Regions from separate parts of the Allobosea sp. GW823-FHT02B03 genome, predicted to be linked through region 4. Evidence: predicted binding sites of a transcription regulator. Region 4 holds the regulator's gene; each other region holds the start of a gene.

Region 1 (5,422 bases), on a different contig from region 4:
GCTCCGAAACAGGCATCGCCGGAGCAATCGCCTGCGCCAGCCTCCTCGCCGACTACGCGATCATCCGGACCTTCGGGCTTGCCGGCTTCTAGCTCTCTGGCTGGGCTCTAGATCTGCGTGACCGGCATCAGGGTGACGCCGTAATAGAGCGCTTTGCCCCTGGTGGTGAGCGATTCCGAGACGGGGCCGATCTCGAAGCCGGCCTTGGTCAGCTCGGTCAACGCCTTGGCCTTGACCGCAGCCGACGCTGACGCGTCGAAGTTGATCTTCAGCTCGATCGTCGCCTCGAGGACTTTCACCACCTGATGGGCATTGCCCTGCCCGATATTGGTGCGGACTGTTTCGCGGCAGACCGGCCTGAGAAGTGCACGAATCTCGGCCAGTTCATCGCGTGCATAGGTGTAGATCCTGGCGTCCGCCACCGTCACCACGGCGCTCCTCGCGGCGCGAGCCGTCGCGGAAAGGTTGAAGAGCGTCTTGAGCGCAGGCGCCTCGACGCTGAAGCTCCCACCGATCTGACTGGCAACGTCGCGGCTTTCGGTCTCGCTCGGCGTCGGCTTGAAGCCATAGAGATCGACCGAGTAACGCGCCGTGCAGAGCGTCGCCAGTTGCACCGAGCGGGGGCTCTGGTCGCGCGGGTCGTAATTCTCCTTCGCGACCAGCAGACCCGGCCCGTGCAACGTGCTGGGCGGCACATTTCGCGAGAAGCCGTATTTGACGACGATGCCTTCGAGCTGGCGGTCCTCGCTCTGGCAGGCGGCCAGTGGGAGCCCGGCTAGAAGGCAGAATGCGAGCCGCAATCTCGGTTCCCGACCCATGGCCAACTCCGGCGGGCGTTGACAATGCCTATATACCTAAAGTTGCATAATGACTCATAATCCGCAACCTTGAGTAGAGCGCATTTCAGGCCAACGGCGGATAGTCGACACCGGCGAGATAGAGTCCGCAGGAGGGGGCGAGCGCAGCGCATTGCGAGCGGTCGCGTGCAGCCAGAACCTTGCCGACCTTGTTCTCGGGCCAACGCCCCATGCCGACCATTTTCAGGCAACCGACCATGGAGCGGACCTGATGGTGCAAGAACGAGCGAGCATGGGCATAGACCACGATCTCGGCGCCCTCGCGCCGGCAATCGAGCCGGTCGAGCGTGCGCAGCGGGCTGTTGGCCTGGCATTCGGCAGCCCGGAAGGTGGTGAAGTCGTGATGGCCGAGCAGAGCCTTGGCGGCGCGGTCCATCGCCTCATGGTCGAGCCGAACCGGAACATGCCAGACACGGCCGGCATCCAGCGCCGGCTGCGCCCTGCGGTCGAGGATGCGATAGATGTAATAGCGACGCAGCGCCGAGATCCGGGCATCGAACGTGTCGGGCACCGCCTCGGCGCTGAGCACCGCGACCGACAGGCGCTTCAGTCTGGCATTGCTGGCGTCGCGCACCACGTCGGTGCGCCATTGCTTGTCGAGATCGACATGGGCGACCTGATGTGTGGCATGGACACCGGCATCGGTGCGCCCTGCGCAATGCAGACGCACGGGGTGGCCACAGAAGGCCTCGACCGCCTCCTCGACACTCTGCTGGACGGAAGGGCCGTTGAGCTGGCGCTGCCAGCCCGAGAACGGCGTGCCGTCATATTCGATGACGAGCTTGTAGCGCGGCATCAGACTCGCTCCACCAGGGAGACTGCACCTTTGTCGGTCGTCCCGGCCGAAGCGAAGCGGAGAGCCGGGACCCATGCCTGAACCGCTCCGGCATGGATCCCGGGTCGAGCTGAGCTCGCCCGGGATGACGGCGTGAAATGAGAGCGCTGCAACACGCTAGAGCTTCGCGCCGGCCGAGAGCCGGGCGCCGCGCAGGAACTCGCCGCCGCTCATCGGGGCGCGGCCGGCGCGCTGGACCTGCAGCAGCTTCACCGCGCCGACCTTGCAGGCGACGGTGCCCTCGTCGTCGAGCAGCGTGCCGGGCTCGGCCGCACCGCCGGCACGTGCCGTGCGCAGCAGCTTGAGGCGCTCAGGCCCCTTGCCGAGGTCGACTTCGACGAAGGCGCCCGGAAAGGGCGATAGGCCGCGCACCAGATCGTGCACCTGCTGTGCCGGCCTGGTCCAGCTCAGCCGCGCCTCGTCATTGCCGATCTTGCTGGCATAGGTGACGCCGTCCTGCGCCTGCGGCGTGAAGCGCAGGCCCCCGCGTCCGAGCGCCGCCAGCGCCCTCACCATCAGGTCGGCACCGAGCACGGAAAGCCGGTCATGCATGTCGCCGGCAGTGGCATCGCTGTCGATGGCGAGCCGCTCGACCATGCCGACCGGGCCGGTGTCGAGCCCCTCCTCCATCTTCATCACGCAGACGCCGGTCTCGGCGTCGCCGGCCATGATCGCGCGCTGGATCGGGGCAGCGCCGCGCCAGCGCGGCAGGAGCGAGGCGTGCAGGTTCAGGCAGCCGAGCTCGGGCACTTCGAGGATAGCCTTGGGCAGGATCAGCCCATAGGCCACGACGACCGCGACATCGGCGTCATGCGAGGCCATGATCTCGGCGGCCTCGGCGTTCCGCAGCGTCTTCGGCGTGAACACCGGGATGCCGAAGCGCTCGGCGGTGCACTGCACCGGCGACGGCTTCAGCTCCATGCCGCGCCCGGCCGGAGCCGGGGGGCGCGTATAGACGGAAACGACCTCGTGGCCCTGGCCGATGATCTCGGTCAGGGTGGGCACGGCGAAGTCCGGCGTGCCCATGAAGATGATGCGCAGGCTCATGTGATTTCCCGGCCGCTCAGGCCGCACTCTCCCGGCGGGCGGCCTTGGCGAAGCGCTTGGTTACACGCTCACGCTTCAGGCGCGACAGGTAGTCGATGAAGAGCACGCCGTTGAGATGGTCGATCTCGTGCTGGAGGCAGGTGGCGAGGAGGCCGTCAGCCTCGATCTCCTGCATCGCCCCGTCGAGATCCATATAGCGCACCTTCACGCGCGCCGGCCGCTCGACCTCCTCGTAATATTCGGGGATCGACAGGCAGCCTTCCTCATAGACGTTCTTCTCCTCCGAGCTCCAGGTGACCTCGGGATTGACGAAGACCATCGGGGTCTTCGGCGTCTCCTCGTCGTCCTCGCTCTTCTTCGAGACATCGATGGTGACGAGGCGGACCGGCTTTCCGATCTGGATCGCGGCAAGGCCGATGCCGGGCGCGTCGTACATCGTCTCCAGCATGTCCTCGGCGAGCTTGCGGATCTCGGGCGTGACCGAAGCGACGGGGGCCGAGACCAGCCTGAGCTGACTGTCGGGCAGGATGACGAGGGGGCGAATGGCCATGGAGCGCTCTGCAGCAAATGTCTTGAGATTGAGGCGACATAAGCACTTGTGCAGGAGCGGTCAAACTGTTCCGCTTTCGTTCGCATTAGTGTAGGCTCGTTCCATGAACCAGATCGCCTTCGTCCTGCTCGAACGGCCCGTCAGCTGGGCGGACGCTGCCTTCGGCTTTGCCGGCCTCACCCTGCTCCTGCTCGCGCTGGCGCTGCTCTCCGCCTGGCGCGGCGGGCACAGGCACGCGGCGGAAGCGGCCGCCGCAGCCGAGCGGGCGCGCGAGATGGACGACAAGGTCGCCGAGATGAACCGGATGCAGTCCGAGCTGACCGGCCGGATGCAGACCATGGCCGAGATCCTCTCGACCCGGCAGGGCGATCTCGCCCGCCTCGTGGCCGACCGGATCGACGGCCTGCGCCAGCAGGTCGGCGCCGGGCTGGAGCAGAATGTCCGCCAGACCAATGAGAGCCTCGGCAAGCTGCAGGAGCGCCTCGCGGTGATCGACAGCGCCCAGAAGAACCTCACGGAGCTGACCGGCGAGGTGGTGACGCTGAAGGACGTGCTGGCCAACAAGCAGGCGCGCGGCGCCTACGGCCAGGGCCGCATGGAGGCGATCATCCGCGACGGGCTGCCCGCTGCATTCTTCTCGTTCCAGCCCATGCTCTCCAATAGCCGCCGGCCCGACTGCCTGGTGACCCTGCCCGGCGACGGCCGCGGCCTCGTCATCGACGCCAAGTTTCCGCTGGAGAGCTTCACCCTGCTGCGCGAAGCACGCGGCGAGGAGGCGAAGAAGCAGGCAGCAGCGCGGGTGCGCGGCGATGTCGGCCAGCACATCAAGGACATTGCCGAGCGCTATTTCCTGCCCGGCGAGACGCAGGACGTGGCGCTGCTCTTCGTGCCGTCGGAGGCGATCCATGCCGATCTGCACGAGCATTTCGAGGACGTGATCCAGAAGGCCAGCCGGGCCCGCGTGATGATCGTCTCGCCCTCGCTGCTGGCGCTGGCGATCCAGCTGATGCAGTCGCTGGTCCGCGATGCCCGCATGCGCGAAGAGGCTCGGGTGATCCAGTCCGAGGTCGGCAAGCTGCTCGACGATGTCCGCCGGCTCGGCGAGCGAGTCGACAAGCTCGACGTGCATTTCCGCCAGGCGCAGGAGGATGTCGGCCTGATCAAGACCTCGGCCGGCAAGGTCACCGGCCGCGCGGAAAGGATCGGCGCGCTCGAGTTCGACGACGGTCCGGGCAGCCAGCCGGCACTGCCCTTCGCGAGGGAAAACCGGCTCAAGGCGGCAGAATAAACCCGGGCCGCCATCTGCAGATCACATTCCGGCGTAGCCTGCGCGCCCTACCCGCTGCGCAGGAGACCGCCAGACGTGCTCGTCCAGATCGGAACGCTCATCGCCGCGACGAGCCTCGTCCAGCTCGCCAACGGCTTCTTCAACACCTTTCTGTCCCTGCGGCTGACCACCGAGAATTTCGGCCCGACGCTGACCGGCATCGTGCTTAGCGCCTATTTCATCGGCTTCTCGATCGGCGCCGTCGGCAGCGGCGCCATCATCCAGCGCATCGGGCATATTCGCGCCTATGCCGCCTTCGCCGGCATGGTCGTCGTCGGAACGGCCGGGATGGCGCTCTTCGTCTCGCCACTCGGCTGGATCCTGTGCCGGATGGCGATCGGCATCGGCTGCGTCGGCCTGTTCATCACCACGGAAAGCTGGCTGAACGCCAAGGCGCCGGCGGACCAGCGCGGCCGGATCTTCTCGATCTACATGGTCGGCACCTTCCTGGCGCTGGCGATGGGCCAGCTGCTGATCGGAAAGCTGCCGATCGCCTCGTTGACCCCGTTCTTCATCATCATCGCATTGTTCGCGCTGGCGCTGATGATGGTGAGCGCGACGCGCGCGGAGGCTCCGGCCCTCTCGCCCGAAGCCTCCCTGCCCTATGGCGAGCTGACCCGGCAGGCGCCGGTCTCGGTGATCGGCTGCATCGTCTCGGGCATCGTGACCAGCGCCTTCTACGCACTGGTGCCGGCCTGGATGGCGCGCAACGACATTCCCCAGGGAACGATCGCCCTGTTCATGCTGGTCGCGGTGCTCGGCGGCTTCGCCTTCCAGGTCCCGGTCGGCAAGGTCTCCGACCGCGG
Region 2 (5,422 bases), on a different contig from region 4:
CCGAGCGTGTCGGACTGCAGGGTGACGTTGACCAGGTTCGGCCGGAAGACCGTCTTGGTCTTGCGGTTCGAGTGGCTGACGAGGTGGCCGGTCAGGGTGGCTTTCCCGGTCAGTTCGCAACGGCGGGCCATGATATCGTTCCCAAAATTTCCGGGGTGCCCAAAACAAAACGCCGACACGCGACGTGCCGGCAGGCGAGCACCGGAAGTCAAATTGAAGTGGCGGGTCTATAACCAAGCGCCAGACCCACGTCAAGGCGATGTGCCGATCGGCGCGACGGAAACATCTCGGTAACCTCCTCTCGTCAGACTCCGTTAATCAGGTCACGATTCGGACCGATTCGCAGTGCAAGCGAGCTGTCGAACGGTCGCGCCGCCCGGAGCATCGAGATGAAGCCCGCCCTCACGCCGTCCCTGCCCGGGCTGTCCCTGGCAGCTTTGCTGCTTGCGGGCGTGGTTCCTGCGGGTGCGGCTTCGCTCGACGCGGCCTATGACGTCTCGCTGCTCGGGATGACCTTCGGCAAGGCCAGCCTCAGCGGCGACATCGAGGGCAGCCGCTACAAGCTCGACGTTCAGGCCAAGCTGACGGGGCTCGTCGGCGGCTTCACCGGCGGACGCGGATCGGGCGTCGCCACCGGCAATCTCAATTCAGGCCGGCTCGCACCGGCGACCTTCGCGATCTCCTCGGCGAGCTCGAGCGAGAGCCGGACCGTGCGCATGGCGCTCGACGGTAACGCCGTGCGGGCGGTCGAGATCGAACCGCCGATCGATGCCAAGCCGGACCGGGTGCCGATCAGCGACGCCCATCGCCGCAATGTCATGGACCCGATCAGCGCTTTCCTGATGCCGGTCGAAGGCGGGCGGAACTCGGGCGCGGCGGCCTGCAACCGCACCTTGCCGATCTTCGACGGCGCCGCGCGCTACGACATCAAGCTGAGCTTTGCCGGCACCCGCGAAGTCAAGCTCGACGGCTATAGCGGCCCGGTCTCGATCTGCCAGGCACGCTACGTGCCGATCTCCGGCCACAGGGCGCTGCGGCCGAGCACCAAGTTCATGGCCGAGAACAAGGAAATCTCGACCTGGCTCGCCCCGATCGCCGGTACGGGCATGATGCTGCCGGTGCGGATCTCGGTGAAGACGATGATCGGCACCGCGGTGATCGAGGCCTCGCGCTTCAAGGTCGATCCCGGCGTCACGGCGGCGACCTCGCGCAACTGAGGTCAGGCGCCCGCGGCGCGTTCGAGTGGGAAGGGCGTCGCCGCCGTCGCTTATCCTTGCTTCCTCTCCTCCCAGCGCATGAAGGCGTTGCCGTTCGGCGGATTGCCGCATCGGCGGTGGGAGGGCTAGCCTTTCGCCGCGATTCGACCCTGGAGCCGACATGCCCGGCGATTTTTCACTGCCGCCAGGATTGCGGCGCCGCGACGTGGTGGTGCGCGACACCGTCCTGCATGTCGCCGAGATCGGCGACGGGCCGGCGGTGCTGCTGCTGCATGGCTGGCCGGAATTCTGGATGACCTGGCTGCCGCTGATGAACCGGCTGCATGGCGAGTTCCGCCTGATCGCCCCCGATCTGCGCGGCTTCGGCGACAGCGCCAAATCGCCCGCGCCGCGCAGCGATGTCGGGGCCAACAGCCATGCCGACGACATCGCCGCCCTGCTGGAGGCGCTCGGGACCGGGCCGGTCGGCGTCGTCGGCCACGATGTCGGGGCCTATGTCGCCCAGGGGCTGGCGCGGCGCCATCCGCAGCGGGTCGAAAAGCTCTTGTTCTTCAACTGCCCGACGCCGAGCGTCGGCTCGGCCTGGGTGCGCGAGGGCCATGTCAACGAGATCTGGTACCAGTCCTTCCAGCAATTGCCGCTGGCCGAACAGCTGATTGGCTCCAGCCGCGAGGCCTGCGCGCTCTATCTCGGGCATTTCCTGACGCATTGGTGCCATCGCAAGGACGCCTTCGCGCCGGTCTTCGACCGCTGGGTCGAGAATTTCCTGAAACCCGGCAATCTGCGCGGCGGCTTCGACTGGTATCGCAGCCAGAATGCGGCGCGGATCGCCGCCATCGACGGTCATCCGACGCCCTCCGTCCCGATCCACCAGCCGACGCGGGTGCATTGGGGCCGACACGACCCGGTCCTGAAGACGGAATGGAGCGCCTTCCTGTCCTATTATTTCGACGACGTCGAAGTGACCTATTGCGAGGACGCCGGTCATTTCGTCCATGTCGAGGCGCCGGACGAGGCGGCCGAGGTGTTCGCCGAAGTCTTCGGCGACTGAGCTGTCGGGTGCGCGACTATTTTCGCTTTTGCCTCTCGCCTTCCCGCGCGGGAGGCCTACATGAGCGAAAGCGCCCCTCGCGCAAGTCGGCGAAGGGACGGAAACCGAGGGCGATTCAAAATCTTGTGGTTTTTGAATCGCTTGCCGCCACATCTCGCCGTGAACGAAACCTGATTCTGCGGGAGTCAGCGATTCGGCCTCGCTTCGTTCCGGACTCGTTCTGTTCACGGCCCGGGTTGCCCTTGGGGCGCCCGAACCGGTAGGGCTGGCTCGGTATTTCGCCGCGCAGGCTGCAGGAAAGCTCCAGCGTCTTGATCCAACCCCGCTCCCTTCCGCCTTCGCTCCGCGCACGCGGCGTCACGGCGGTGCTCGGCCCGACCAATACGGGCAAGACCCATCTCGCCATAGAACGGATGATCGCGCATCCCACGGGGATGATCGGCCTGCCGCTGCGCCTTCTGGCGCGCGAGGTCTATCAGCGTGTCGTCGAGAAGGTTGGTCCTGAGGCGGTGGCGCTCGTCACCGGCGAGGAGAAGATCAAGCCGGAGCGGCCGCGCTTCTGGGTCTGCACGGTCGAGGCGATGCCGCGCGACCTCGCCGTCGACTTCGTCGCCGTCGACGAGATCCAGCTCGCCGCCGATCTCGACCGCGGCCATGTCTTCTCCGACCGGCTGCTGAATCATCGCGGCCGGGCCGAGACGATGCTGATCGGCGCGGGCACGATGCGGCCGCTCATCGAGCAGCTCATCCCCGGCGCCAATGTGGTGACGCGGCCGCGCCTCTCGAGCCTCACCTTCGCCGGGGACCGCAAGATCACCCGGCTGCCGCGCCGTTCGGCGATCGTCGCCTTCTCGGCCGAGGAGGTCTACGCCATCGCCGAGCTGATCCGCCGGCAGAAGGGCGGGGCGGCGGTGGTGCTGGGCGCGCTATCGCCGCGCACGCGCAATGCCCAGGTCGAGATCTACCAGTCCGGCGATGTCGACTATCTCGTCGCCACCGACGCGATCGGCATGGGGCTCAACCTCGATGTCGACCACATCGCCTTCGCCGGGGACAGCAAGTTCGACGGCCATCATTTCCGAAAGCTGCATCCGGCGGAATTCGGCCAGATCGCCGGCCGGGCCGGTCGCCATTTGCGCGATGGGACGTTCGGCACCACCGGTCGGGCGCCGCCTTTCGATGCCGAACTGGTCGAGGCGATCGAGAATCACCGCTTCGAGCCGATTCGCCAGCTGCAATGGCGCAATTCCGATCTCGACCTGCGCTCGGTCCCGGGGCTGCTCGACAGCCTCAACCAGCAGCCGCAGGAACAGGGAATGACCCGCGCGCTGATCGCCGAGGACATGACCACGCTGGAAATCCTGGCGCGCGACCACGACGTCGCGAGGCTGGCACAAGGCAAGCCGGCCGTGTCGCGACTCTGGGAGGTCTGCGGTCTGCCAGATTATCGCAAGATCGCGCCGATGCAGCATGCGGACCTCGCGACAATGCTGTATCTTCGACTGATGCGGCACGGCCGGCTCGATCCGGACTGGTACCGGGGGCAGCTCAATGCGCTCGACCGCACCGATGGCGAGATCGACACGCTGTCGGCGCGTATCGCGCAGGTCCGGACCTGGACCTTCGTTGCGAACCGTCCCGACTGGTTGCCTGATCCAGAGCATTGGCAGGGGGTGGCGCGTCTTGTAGAGGACAAGCTGTCGGACGCTTTGCACGAAAGGCTCGCCAGCCGTTTCGTCGATCGGCGCACGAGCGTATTGATGCGTCGCCTGCGGGAGAATGCGATGTTGGAAGCTGAGGTCACTGCGGCGGGCGACGTGCTCGTCGAGGGCCAGCATGTCGGGTTGCTGCAAGGTTTCCGCTTCACGGCGGATCCCAAGGCCGGCGGCCCCGAAGCCAAGGCGCTGAACGCCGCCGCGATGAAGGCGCTCGCCAGCGAGATGGAAGCGCGCGCCTCGCGCGTCGTGCTTGCAGGCGACGAGGCCTTCGTCCTGTCGCATGACGGCTTCATCCGCTGGATCGGCGAGCCCGTGGCACGCCTCGTGGCCGGCGAGAAGGTGCTGGAGCCGCGCCTGCGCCTGCTGGTCGAGGAGCACCTGACCGGGCCGGCGCGCGAGCAGGTCGAGAACCGTCTGACGCTCTGGCTGAAGAATCACATCACCAAGCTGCTCGGGCCGCTGCAGGTGCTGGAGGAGGCAGCGAGCCTGACCGGCATCGCCCGCGGCATCGCCTTCCAGGCGGCCGAGGCGCTCGGCGTGCTCGAGCGCGCCAAGGTCGGCGAGGAGATGAAGACGCTCGACCAGGAGGGGCGGGCCGGCCTGCGCCAGCTCGGCATGCGCTTCGGCGCCTTCCATCTTTACGTTCCGGCCCTGCTGAAGCCGGCGCCGCGGGCGCTCGCCGCGCAGCTGTGGGCGCTGAAGCATGGCGGCCCGGAGCAGGGCGGGCTCGACGACATCGCCCATCTCGCCTCGTCCGGCCGGACCTCGTTCCCGGCCAACAAGGACGTGCCGAAGGGGCTGTACAGGGCTGCCGGCTATCGCGTCTGCGGCGAGCGTGCTGTGCGCGTCGACATCCTAGAACGCCTTGCCGATCTGATTCGTCCGGCCATCGCCTATCGCCCCGGCATGACGCTGGGCCAACCGCCGGCGGGCGCCGCCGACCAGGACGGCTTCGTCGCCACCGGCGCGATGACCTCGCTCGTCGGCTGTGCCGGCGAGGATTTCGCCTCGATCCTGCGCTCGCTCGGCTATGTCTCGGTGAAGCGGCCGGGCCCTGCGATCACCGTGCCGCTCGCTGCGACGCCGGAGCCGATCGTGGCTACCCCGACGGCTGAAGCCTCGCCTGCGGGCGAGGGGGACGCCGCGGCCGAGGCCGTTGCGGCCGAGAACCTCGACGCCTTGAATGCGGAGGCCCCGTCCGAGGCTGCGGCCTCCGAGAGCGAAGCGCCCGAAGCTGCCGCCGCCGAAACGCCGGACGCTCCTGTGCTCACCGAGGCCGAGCTCGCAATTGCGCCGGATGAGGCGCCCGTGGTCGCCGCCGAGGCCGACCAGCCGGCCGTCTCCGAGCCGGTCCCGGCCGATGCGATGTCGGCCCTGGCCGAGCCGGTAACCGACGTCGCCGCTGCCGAGACCGCCGTCTCCGCCGAGGAGCCGGC
Region 3 (5,422 bases), on a different contig from region 4:
GAGCCAGGCCCGCGTGAACGCGTCGTATTCGGCGAAGGACGCGAACTTGTCCCAGTCGTCGTCAACGGCATCGACGAGGCTGTCGTCGGGCCGGCGCAGATCGCCGCCAAGCTGGAGATTATAGGGCGGGTCGGCGAAGACCATGTCGACGCTGGCCGGAGGCAGCGCTTCGATCGCGGCGATGCAGTCGCCGACGATGACCTGATCGAGCGGCAGTGCCGGGAAAAGGCCCGTTTTGGAGGGAAGGCTCTTGGCCTTCATCCGGGCCCCCAGTGCGGGCCGTCCGGTACGCGAGACTTGAATCCGGACGGCGGCACTGGCGGTCCCGGTACGCGAGATACTCATGACGCCCAGACCGTTACGCAACTTCAACGGTCATGATCTTGGGCCGGTCAGGGTAAAGACCGGGTTTCCGGCCTGAAAAAAATGCGTCCCATTCTGGGGCTGCAGATTTTGCCTAGCCTGTTGAATATGTTGATGAATCAGTAACGGAGGTTAAGGAAGGGTAAGCGTTCTGGGCCGCTGCGGGAAACGCCCGCTTAGGCTTGACATGCGCGTCCCCGGTCGAGGGACGGGCGTCCCGCTACCGGCCTTCACGCGCGCTTCTGGCCCTCGCCGCGTTCTGCTCCGGCCAGGCCGAGCGTCGGCCTCGTGGACGTCAGGCCGGCCGCGTCCAGGTGCCCTTCACCGGCGCGAAGGAATAGCGATGGGCCGGGCAGGGACCATGCTCCTTGAGCGCGGCGCGATGCTGGGCGGTGCCGTAGCCGGCATGGCCGGCGAAACCATAGGCGGGGTAGTGCTGGCCGAGCCGTGCCATCATCCTGTCGCGCGTGACCTTGGCGATGATCGAGGCCGCGGCGATCGACGAGATCAGCGCGTCGCCGCCGATGATCGCCTCGCAGGGGCAGGCCAGGCTCGGCGGGTCGTTGCCGTCGACGAGGACGAGCCCCGGTGCCAACGGCAGGGCCGCTACCGCGCGGCGCATCGCCAGCAGCGTCGCCTGACGGATGTTCAGCCGGTCGATCTCCAGCGCCGAGGCGCTGCCGATCCCGATGCCGAGCCCCTGCCGGAGGATGATGTCAAACAGCGTGTCGCGCCGCTGGGCGCTGAGCAGCTTCGAATCGGCGAGCCCGCCGGGAACCGCCTGCGGATCGAGGATGACTGCGGCCGCGACGACCGGGCCGGCGAGCGGGCCGCGGCCGACCTCGTCGACGCCGGCGACCAGCTGGCAACCCTGCGCGATGGCGCGCGCCTCATGGCTGAAATCGGCGAACATGACGGCAGGCTATGCCAGATCGCGGCGCCGCGGTCTGCCTTGACCATGCCGGCTTCCACAGTGCAGCGCCGGTAAGGCTCGTCAGAACAGGCTGAGCTGCGCCTTCTCCTTCTCGGGCTTGATGAAGAGGTCGCTGCGCAGGCGCAGCCGCGCCGTGTTGAAGCCGAGCCGCTCGGCGGCCATCTCGAAGCGCCGGCCGATCATCCAGGCATAGGGCCCCGAGCCGACCTGGCGCTGGCCCCAGGCCGCATCATAGTCCTTGCCGCCGCGCGTCGAGCGGATCAGCGAGACGACATGGCGCATCTTGTCGGGGTGGTGGGTGACGAGCCAGTCCTGCACCAGATCCTTCACTTCGAGCGGCAGGCGCAGCAGCACATAGCCGGCCTCGCGCGCGCCGGCCGCCTTGGCAGCGTCGAGGATGCGCTCGATCTCGTGCTCGTTCACCGCCGGGATGATCGGAGCGACCAGCACGGTGACCGGGATGCCGGCCTCCGAGAGCTTGCGGATCGTCTCGATGCGCTTGGCGGGAGAGGCGGCACGGGGCTCCATGCCGCGCGACAGCTTGGCGTCGAGCGTCGTCACCGAGAGTGCGACCTTGACCAGGCCCTTCTCGGCCATCGGCGCGAGGATATCGATGTCGCGCTGCACCAGCGCCGATTTGGTGACGATCCCGACCGGATGGTTGAACTTCGCCAGCACCTCCAGGATGCCGCGCATGATCCGCAGCTTCTTCTCGATCGGCTGGTAGGCGTCGGTATTGGTGCCGATCGCGATGGTGCGCGGCTGGTAGCTGGCGGCGGAGAGCTCTTTTTCGAGCAGCAGCGCCGCATCGGGCTTTGCCGTCAGCTTGGTCTCGAAATCGAGGCCGGGCGAGAGCCCGAGATAGGCATGGCTCGGCCGGGCGAAGCAGTAGACGCAGCCATGCTCGCAGCCGCGATAGGGATTGATCGAGCGGTCGAACGAAATATCCGGGGAGTCATTGCGGGTAATGATCGTCCGCGGTTTCTCGATTGAGATCTCGGTCTTGAAGGGCGGCAATTCGCCGAGCGAGCCCCAGCCATCATCCTCGTCGAAGCGCTGCTCGGCCTCGAAGCGCCCGCCCGGATTGATCGTCGCGCCGCGCCCGCGTCGCCGCTCCGGGTCGATGCGGTGCCCGGCAAGGGCGAGCGGGTCTACCGGCGCGATTCGGGCGGAGATCGAGGCCGGCTCGGCGTCGCGGCGCTTCAGCGCCTGCGTCGTCGGCGGCCTTGCGGAAGGTCGGGCTTGGCGCATCGGGGGGCTCCTCGCCGGAATCGCCGGTTTCACGATGTATGAATGTGAACATAACGGGAACAGATTGCAAGTGACAGGATTGCGACATGTTGCGCTGCGGCATAGCATCGGGACCATGCTCACAGCCGTCATTCGTGCCAATGGCCGCACCGAAGCGCTGGCCGCGACCCTGTCGGTGCTGATTCCGGCGGTGGCCGGCGGCACGATCGGCCATGCGGTGGTGATCGGCGCCGGGGAAGACAGCGAAACCGAGCGGCTCGCCGATGTGACCGGGGCGAGCTATGTCGCAGCGCGAAACGGCGCGAGCTGGGCGCTCGGCATCGAGCGCGCGCGGGGCGACTGGGTGCTGCTGCTCGAGGCCGGGGATCTGCCGGAGCCGCATTGGGCCGAGAGCGTCGAGCGGCATCTGATGACGGCCGCGACCACGCCCGCGCTTATGCCGCTGCGCGGCATCGCGGCGCTACGCGAATGGGGCGCGGTTTCGCTGCGTTCGCGCGGCGTCAGGGCCGGGCTGATCGCGCCGAAGAAGCAGCTCCTCTCCGGCCGCCTGCCGGCCTCGCCGCGTCGTCTTTCCGTGCGCCGCGAGCGGGCGCAGGGATAGGGCCTGCCGGGGGGCGGGCTCGTCAGAGCCGGTCGGTCTGGAAGGTGTTGCAGGCCTGCATCGAGCCCGAATTGAAGCCGGCGTTGAACCAGCGCATGCGCTGTGCCGACGAGCCGTGGGTGAAGGAATCAGGCACCACGGCGCCGCGCCCAGCCTGCTGCTGCAGCTTGTCGTCGCCGATCGCGGCGGCGGTGCGCATCGCCTCCTCGACGTCGCCGGGCTCGATACGGTCCATCGCCTTGATGTTGTAGGCCCAGACGCCGGCGAAGCAGTCGGCCTGCAATTCGACCCGCACCGAGAGCTGGTTCGATTCGCGCTCGGAAAGCCGCTCGCGCATCTGGTTCACCTTGGGCAGGATGCCGAGCAGGTTCTGGATGTGATGGCCGACCTCGTGGCCGATCACATAGGCATAGGCGAAGTCGCCGCCGCCGCCGAGCTTGCGCTGCATTTCCTGGAAGAAGGAGGTGTCGAGATAGACCCGCTGGTCGTTCGGGCAATAGAACGGCCCCATCGCCGACTGCGCGGTGCCGCAGCCCGAGCGTGTCACGCCGTCGAAGACGACGAGGCGCGGCGGCTGGTATTTCCGGTTGGCCTGCTGCGGCAGCACCTTGGACCAGATGTCCTCGTTCTGAGCCAGCACCGCCGAGATGAAACGGCCCATCTCGTCCTTCGGCGGGCCGGCCGACTGGCGCTGCTCCTGCGTCGGCGCGCTGCGCCCGCCGATGCCACCGATCATCTCGGCGCCGCCGATCAGGATTCGCGGGTCGATGCCGAGCGCCCAGCCGACCAGGCCGAGCACGACCATGGTGCCGATGCCGATCCCGCCGCGGCCGCCGGGGAGCCCGGCGAACTCACCGCCGCCGCCACGCCTGTCCTCGAGGTTTTCGGACTGGCGGTAATCTTCCCAACGCATCGCGACGCCCTTGCTTCAGCGCTGCCAATTTCCGCGAGGCGGCGCGGGAACTCAAGCCTTCATTCCGCGCCGGCCGGGTTCCGTGCCGGCCGATCTTTCGCAGAGGCTCAGTGATAGCCGCTATCGGCCTTCACCTTGCCGCGGAAGGTCCAGTAGACGAAGGCGGTGTAGAACAGGATCATCGGCAGGAGGAAGCTGACCCCGATCAGCACGAAGATGTGCGAGCTCGGTGCCGCCGCCGTATCCCAGATCGTCAGGTTGGGCGGCACCAGATAGGGATAGTTCGAGATCGCCAGCCCGAGGAAGCAGAGCACGAAGATCGCGATGGTGAAGGCGAATGGCGTGAACTCGTGGTTCCCGTGCAGTCGCTTCCAGACCATGTAGCCGAAGAAGGCGGTCAGCACCGGGAAGGGCCAGAGCAGCATGAGGTTCGACGGCGTGAACCAGCGCTCCGCGATCCGCGGATGGGCATAGGGGGTCCAGAGCGAAACCAGCACGGCAAAGGCGAGCAGGCCGATAAGCAGCACCTTGGCCTGGCGGCGGGCGCGGTCGGCGACCGGACCTTCGGTCTTGAAGACCAGCCAGGTCGCGCCGAGCAGGGCATAGCCGACGACGACGCCAGCGCCGCACATCAGCGTGAAAGGCGTCAGCCAGTCGAACGGGCCGCCGGCGAACTGCCTGTCGACCACCTTGATGCCCTGGATCAGCCCGCCGAGGATGACACCCTGGGCAAAGGCGGCGCTGGTCGAGCCGAGCCAGAAGGCGAGGTCCCAGATCCGGTGCTTCGGCTTCGCCACCCAGCGGAACTCGAAGGCGACGCCGCGGAAGATCAGCGACAGCAGCATCAGCGTCACCGGCAGATAGAGCGCCGGCATGATCACCGCATAGGCCAGCGGGAAGGCGACCCAGAGCCCTGCGCCGCCGAGCACCAGCCAGGTCTCGTTGCCGTCCCAGAACGGCGCGACGGAGTTCATCATCTGGTCGCGCTCGCTTTCGTCCCCGGTCGTCGGGAACAGGATCGCGATGCCGAGGTCGAAACCGTCGAGCACGACATAGAGCATGACGGCGGTGCCGATCAGCCCGGCCCAGATCACGGGGAGATACCATTCCATCTGGATTCTCCTCAGAGCGCCGGCTGGATCTTGTCGTCGCCGGGCTTGCCGTCGCCGAACAATTGGGAGGCGGGCCCCTGCGCCGCCTTCAGCGTCCGCTTCGAGGGCTGCTCGGGCGGGTCTTCCGGGCTGATCTCGTCCGGCCCCTTGTCGATCAGGCGGTTGATCAGGAGGATGCCTGCGGTGAACACCACGCAATAGACGAAGACGAACAGGGCCAGCGAGATCGCGACCTCGGCCGTGGTTAT
Region 4 (5,422 bases):
CCCGTCTCGTCGGCATCAACAATCGCGACCTGCGCAGCTTCGAGGTCAGCCTCGCCGTGACCGAACGCCTGGCACCGCTGGTCCCGGCCGACCGGCATCTCGTCGGGGAGAGCGGCATCTTCAGCCATGCCGACATCACCCGGCTTCAGGGCTGCGGCGTCAACACCTTCCTCGTCGGCGAAAGCCTGATGCGTCAGCAGGATGTTGCAGGCGCGACCCGCCAGCTCCTGACCGGAAAGGCGACGGAGGCGGCGGCGTGAGCCGGCTTTCGCATCTCGACAGCCAGGGCCAGGCCCACATGGTCGATGTCGGCGACAAGGCGGAAACCGCCCGGATCGCCGTCGCCGAAGGCAGCGTCGTGATGCAGGCGGAAACCCTCGCGATCGTGCGCGCCGGCGACGCCAAGAAGGGCGACGTGCTCGGCACTGCCCGCCTCGCCGGGATCATGGCGGCAAAGAGAGCCCACGAGCTGATCCCCCTCTGCCACCCGCTGCTACTGACCAAGATCGCCGTCGACCTTTCCATCGACGAGGCCCTGCCGGGCGTGCGTGTGCGGGCCGAAGTGCGCCTCACCGGCAAGACCGGCGTCGAGATGGAAGCGCTGACCGCCGTCAGCGTCGCCTGCCTGACGGTCTACGACATGGTCAAGGCGGTCGATCGCGGCATGCGTATCGAAGCGATCCAGCTCGTCCACAAATCCGGCGGCAAGTCCGGCGTCTACGAAGTTGCGGAAGGGCAGAGATGAGCCTGACACCGGTTGCGGTCGCGCTGCGCGCGCTGCTCGACAGCGTTCCCGGGACCACCGGCGCCGAAACCCTGCCGCTGGCGCGCTGCGCCAGCCGGGTGCTGGCGGCCGATGTCGCGGCGCTGCGCACCCAGCCGCCCTTCGCCAATTCGGCGATGGACGGCTATGCCGCCCGTGCCGATGATCTCCAGCCCGGCAAGGAATTGCGGGTCATCGGCGAATCCGCCGCCGGCCGCGGTTTTTCCGGCGCGGTCGCCCCCGGCGAGACCGTCCGCATCTTCACCGGAGCGCCGCTGCCCGAGGGCACCGACGCCATCCTGATCCAGGAGCATGCCGAGGGCGTCGACGGCCCGGTGATCCGCGTCACCAAGGCGGCGGCCAAGGGCCAGTTCGTGCGCGCCGCCGGGCTCGATTTCGGCAGTGGCGAGATCCTGCTCGCGGCCGGCCGCCGCCTCGACAGCGCCGCGCTCGGCCTTGCGGCCGCAATGGGGCATCCGGAGCTGTCGGTGCGCCGCAAGCCCGTGGTCGCGATCCTCGCCACCGGCGACGAGCTCGTCCTGCCGGGCGAGCCGGTCGGACCCGACCAGATCGTCGCCTCGAACAGCTATGCGCTGGCCGCACTGGTCGAGCAGGCGGGCGGCACAGCGCTCGATCTCGGCATCGCCCGCGACAACCACCCCGACCTCGCCGCCCGCATCGAGGCGGCGAAGGCGGCGAATGCCGATGTGCTGATCACGCTCGGCGGCGCCTCGGTCGGCGCGCATGACCTCGTCCAGGCCGCGCTCAAGGCCCAGGGCATGGATCTCGGCTTCTGGAAGATCGCGATGCGGCCGGGCAAGCCGATGATGATGGGCAGGCTCGGCCCGATGGTCGCGCTTGGCCTCCCCGGCAACCCGGTCTCCTCGATCGTCTGCGGACACCTCTTCGTCACGCCGCTGATTGAGGCCCTGCTCGGCATGGCCGAGCCAGAGCGCGACCGCGGCGAGCCGGCGGTCCTCGCCGTCGACCTGCCGGCGAATGACGAACGCCAGGACTATCTGCGCTCGACCTTCGTGACGGAAGCCGGCGAGCGCCGGGTGAAGCCCTTTCCCAAGCAGGATTCCTCGATGCTGGCGAACCTCGCCCGGGCCGAGGCGCTGGTGATCCGGCCGGTTTTCGCCGAACCGGCCAAGGCGGGCGATCCGTGCCGGATCATCCGGTTGCGCTGAGGCCGATCAGCGGCAGCGCAGATAGCGCGTGCCGCCATAGACGACCTCGTCGTTCGAGACGACCTTGAGGGTCCGGCTGGCGCGACGCTTCGGCCCGTCGATGCTGAAGCAGGTGCCGCTCATCCTGTATTCGTTGGCGGATACGCGGTCTATCCGGCTGAAATGGCAACCGCCCTCGCCGGCCTCGCCGGTGCGGCCGCCGCGGTTGAAGCCGACATAGGCGCCCTCGGTGCCCTCCTTCAGCCATCTGCAGCCCTGCTGCGCGGGATCGCCGAATTCGCCGCGCACCGGCAGTTCGGCGGCGCTCGCCATACCGGCCACCGCCGCGGCCATCAGCGCGCTCAATATCCTCAACCTGACCGCCATCGCTCCCTCCTCTCGCCGTGGCGCCCCACGCTGGGCAAAGCTTCGCTTGCACGCAGAAGGGCCAGTTTCGCGCGGCGCAATACGGCCGACGGACGTCCCTTGCGGAACACAAGGCGAACGGGTATGTTGTTCGTGCTTTGTTTCGATTCCGATGCGAAAGGCCGGGGCGGCGAGATCATGCTGACACGCAAACAGTTCGAACTGCTTCGCTTCATCCATGAACGCCTGCGGGAATCCGGCGTACCGCCCTCCTTCGACGAGATGAAGGACGCGCTCGACCTGCGCTCCAAATCCGGCATCCACCGGCTGATCATGGCGCTGGAGGAACGCGGTTTCATTCGCCGGCTGCCGAACCGCGCCCGCGCGCTCGAAGTCATCAAGATGCCGGACGGGATCGGCGGGCCGCAGGCGCAGCGCGGGCGCTTCAGCCCCTCGGTCGTCCAGGGCGGACTCGGCCAGACCCCGCCTGCCCCGGCAGCCAATCTAGCCAAGCCGCGCCCGGCGGGCGCCGAGGACAGCGGGCGCTCCACCGTCTCCATCCCAGTTATGGGCCGCATCGCCGCCGGCACGCCGATCTCGGCGATCCAGGATCGCAGCCATAGCGTCTCCATGCCCGCCGACATGCTCGGCGGCGGCGAGCACTATGCGCTCGAAGTCCGCGGCGATTCGATGATCGAGGCCGGTATTCTCGACGGCGACACCGTGGTCATCCGCAAGCAGGACACGGCCAATACCGGCGACATCATCGTCGCCCTGATCGACGACGAGGAAGCGACGCTGAAGCGCCTCCGCAAGCGCGGCTCCTCGATCGCGCTCGAGGCGGCCAACCCGGCCTATGAGACCCGCGTGCTCGGCCCGGACCGGGTCAAGATCCAGGGCCGGCTCGTCAATCTGATGCGGCGCTACTGAAGCATCCCGCTGTCCTCCGCCTGCTCAATCGGTGCAGCGGCGGACGATGGGGCGGGAGGCGCACGAGCTGGCTCCGCTGGAGAAGGCGCGGCGGGAGCGGGCCGGGCCCGGGTCCAGGGTCGCAGGCGCGTTGCGTCCTCGGCGGTGTAGGCGCGCCAGCTGCCGCCGCGCACGGACCCAAGCGCCGTCGCGCCATCGCGGGCGAGCGCGGCCCGGTCGATCAGTCGGGCGGTACAGGTGCCGTTGACGTGGAGCGGCGTGACGACGAGGTCGGCGCGCTGGCAGTCCTCGACGATGGCGACGCGGTCCTTTGTGTAGGCGACACTGCGGCCATCCTTGAGACGGATCACGCAGCCGCGCGCGTCGCAGGCGGCGCCCTCTCGCAAGGTGGCATCATCCGGAGGGCGGGAATCGCCGTCGGCATGGAGCCATTGCGTCAACACGAAGTGACTCGGCTTGCCTGCCAGGACGAGTCGTCCTTCGGCACCGCGCACCAGGATGCCGGAGCCGTCGCGCTCGATCAGGATGTCGGGCCGCGTCGGGTCCGAGGCGAGCGCCAGGCCGGCACAGAGCGGCAGGGCCGCGAGGAAGCGCAGGGCCGTCGTCCACAAGGTCAGCCAGAGCAGCGCCAGCGCGAACAGGGCGAGCGCCATGGCATCGAAGGCAGGCAGCACCACGGTCGAGCGTTCCATGCTGGCGACCCAATGGGCGAGCTGCAGGACGAGACCGGAAGCCCAGCCCATCAGGGCCCAGGCCGGCCAGTCGAGCCCGAATGGATAGGCCAGCACGCCGAAGACCGCGGCCGGCATGACGATCAGCGAGACGAAAGGCAGGGCGAGCGCGTTGCCGAGCAGGCCGAACGGGTTGAAGGTCTGGAAGTGGTAGACGCCGAAGGGCGCAGTCGCGGCCGTCGCCAGCAAGGTGGTGACGATGATGCCGACGGCTGAGAGCCAGAGCGGCCGCAGCGGCCAGGGCCAGCTTGCGGCGGCCGCATCCGGCGGGCGCTCCTGCCAGCGTTCGGCGAAGGCGATCAGCGCCGCGACCGCGCCGAAGGACATCTGGAAGCTCGGCCCGAGCAGCGCCTCCGGCTCGCGCAGCAGCACGATGATCGCGGCGAGTGCGAGATTGGGCATGCTGAGGGCCGGCCGGTCGACCAGGATGGCGCCGAGCATCACCAGCGTCATGATCAGCGAGCGCACGGTCGCAACCTCTGCGCCGGAGAAGACGCAATAGGCGGTAGCGCCGAACATCGCGGCGAGCGCGGCGATTTTCTTGACTGGCCAGAACAGCGCGATGCCTGGCGACAGCGCCAGCAATGCCCTCGCGAGCCAGAAGATCGTGCCGGCCGCCAGGACCATGTGCAGGCCGGAGATCGAGACGATGTGGTAGATGCCGGCGGCGCGCAGGTCGTCATTGGTCGGCTCAGTGATCAGGCCACGCTTGCCGGTGACCAGGGCGGCCGCCATCGCACCCGCCTGCCCGCCGCCGATGGTGGCGATGCGCTCGGTCAGCGCATTGCGGGCCTGGTCGATCGCGACGCTCCAGGCAAGTTGCCGCGACTGCGGCACCGGCGCCGGTGCCAGCGCGACCTTGCCGGCGATGCTGCCGACGGCGCCGATGCCACGGAAGAAGGCGTCGCGGGCAAAGTCGTAGCCGCCGGGACGCGCCGGCCCGGGCGGCGGCAGGAGCCGCGCGGTCGCGACGATGTGATCGCCCGGCTTCAGGGTCGTCGCGGCTGTGCTGACACGTATCCGGCGCGGCCGCTGCTGCGGGTCGACGCCCGGCATGTCGGTGACCACGACGAGGAGGCGGACACCCTTCTCGCGCTGCTCCAGTGCCTCGACGAAGCCGGTGACCTTGCCGACATGGAGGCGGGCGAGCGCCGGCGCCGCGATACTCGCCGTGCGCCAGGCTCCGGCCGCGAAGCCGGCGAAGACGGCGGCGAACCCCAGGCAGATCGCCATGGCGAGGCGCTTATGGCGCAGCAGCGACGCTGCGAGCGCCGACAAGGCGAAGCCGAGCAGCGGCGCAATCAGGCCCGGCTCACGATCGGCGAGGAAATACAGGATGACGCCGAGCCCGAGCGGCACGGGAAGCCAGTTGAAGAGGCGGCGGCGCTCGACCTCGGTTTCAAGCATGGCACCGAGGTGCATGCGCCAGCTGGCGGGATTCCAGGCTGGGCTCTGCGTCAGAC

The links. Region 4 encodes LexA, which represses DNA repair genes until DNA is damaged. Its sites were predicted from a motif close to TGTTCNNNNTGTGTTCNG; they were not measured.
Region 1: a site for LexA is predicted at 3,356-3,373, ahead of AC1REK_RS00585 (DNA recombination protein RmuC). Genes of this name have one in related genera too.
Region 2: a site for LexA is predicted at 2,474-2,491, ahead of AC1REK_RS14095 (helicase-related protein). Genes of this name have one in related genera too.
Region 3: a site for LexA is predicted at 2,593-2,610, ahead of AC1REK_RS02740 (PA0069 family radical SAM protein). Genes of this name have one in related genera too.

The regions. Positions count from the first base shown of each region.
Region 1 covers NZ_JBXAJY010000001.1:121,925-127,346, reverse strand. The annotation lists gene AC1REK_RS00610 (hypothetical protein) at 1-92, shown strand, start outside; gene AC1REK_RS00605 (hypothetical protein) at 108-818, opposite strand; gene truA (tRNA pseudouridine(38-40) synthase TruA) at 904-1,653, opposite strand; gene fmt (methionyl-tRNA formyltransferase) at 1,810-2,739, opposite strand; gene def (peptide deformylase) at 2,756-3,289, opposite strand; gene AC1REK_RS00585 (DNA recombination protein RmuC) at 3,393-4,577, shown strand; gene AC1REK_RS00580 (MFS transporter) at 4,653-5,422, shown strand, end outside.
Region 2 covers NZ_JBXAJY010000004.1:117,355-122,776, forward strand. The annotation lists gene rpmB (50S ribosomal protein L28) at 1-131, opposite strand, end outside; gene AC1REK_RS14085 (DUF3108 domain-containing protein) at 390-1,217, shown strand; gene AC1REK_RS14090 (alpha/beta fold hydrolase) at 1,378-2,268, shown strand; gene AC1REK_RS14095 (helicase-related protein) at 2,583-5,422, shown strand, end outside.
Region 3 covers NZ_JBXAJY010000001.1:592,813-598,234, forward strand. The annotation lists gene AC1REK_RS02730 (site-specific DNA-methyltransferase) at 1-345, opposite strand, end outside; gene rnhB (ribonuclease HII) at 659-1,276, opposite strand; gene AC1REK_RS02740 (PA0069 family radical SAM protein) at 1,358-2,548, opposite strand; gene AC1REK_RS02745 (hypothetical protein) at 2,664-3,149, shown strand; gene ypfJ (KPN_02809 family neutral zinc metallopeptidase) at 3,172-4,062, opposite strand; gene cydB (cytochrome d ubiquinol oxidase subunit II) at 4,170-5,174, opposite strand; gene AC1REK_RS02760 (cytochrome ubiquinol oxidase subunit I) at 5,186-5,422, opposite strand, start outside.
Region 4 covers NZ_JBXAJY010000003.1:370,925-376,346, forward strand. The annotation lists gene trpC (indole-3-glycerol phosphate synthase TrpC) at 1-260, shown strand, start outside; gene moaC (cyclic pyranopterin monophosphate synthase MoaC) at 257-745, shown strand; gene AC1REK_RS11400 (molybdopterin molybdotransferase MoeA) at 742-1,953, shown strand; gene AC1REK_RS11405 (hypothetical protein) at 1,960-2,319, opposite strand; gene lexA (transcriptional repressor LexA) at 2,497-3,228, shown strand; gene AC1REK_RS11415 (ComEC/Rec2 family competence protein) at 3,222-5,366, opposite strand.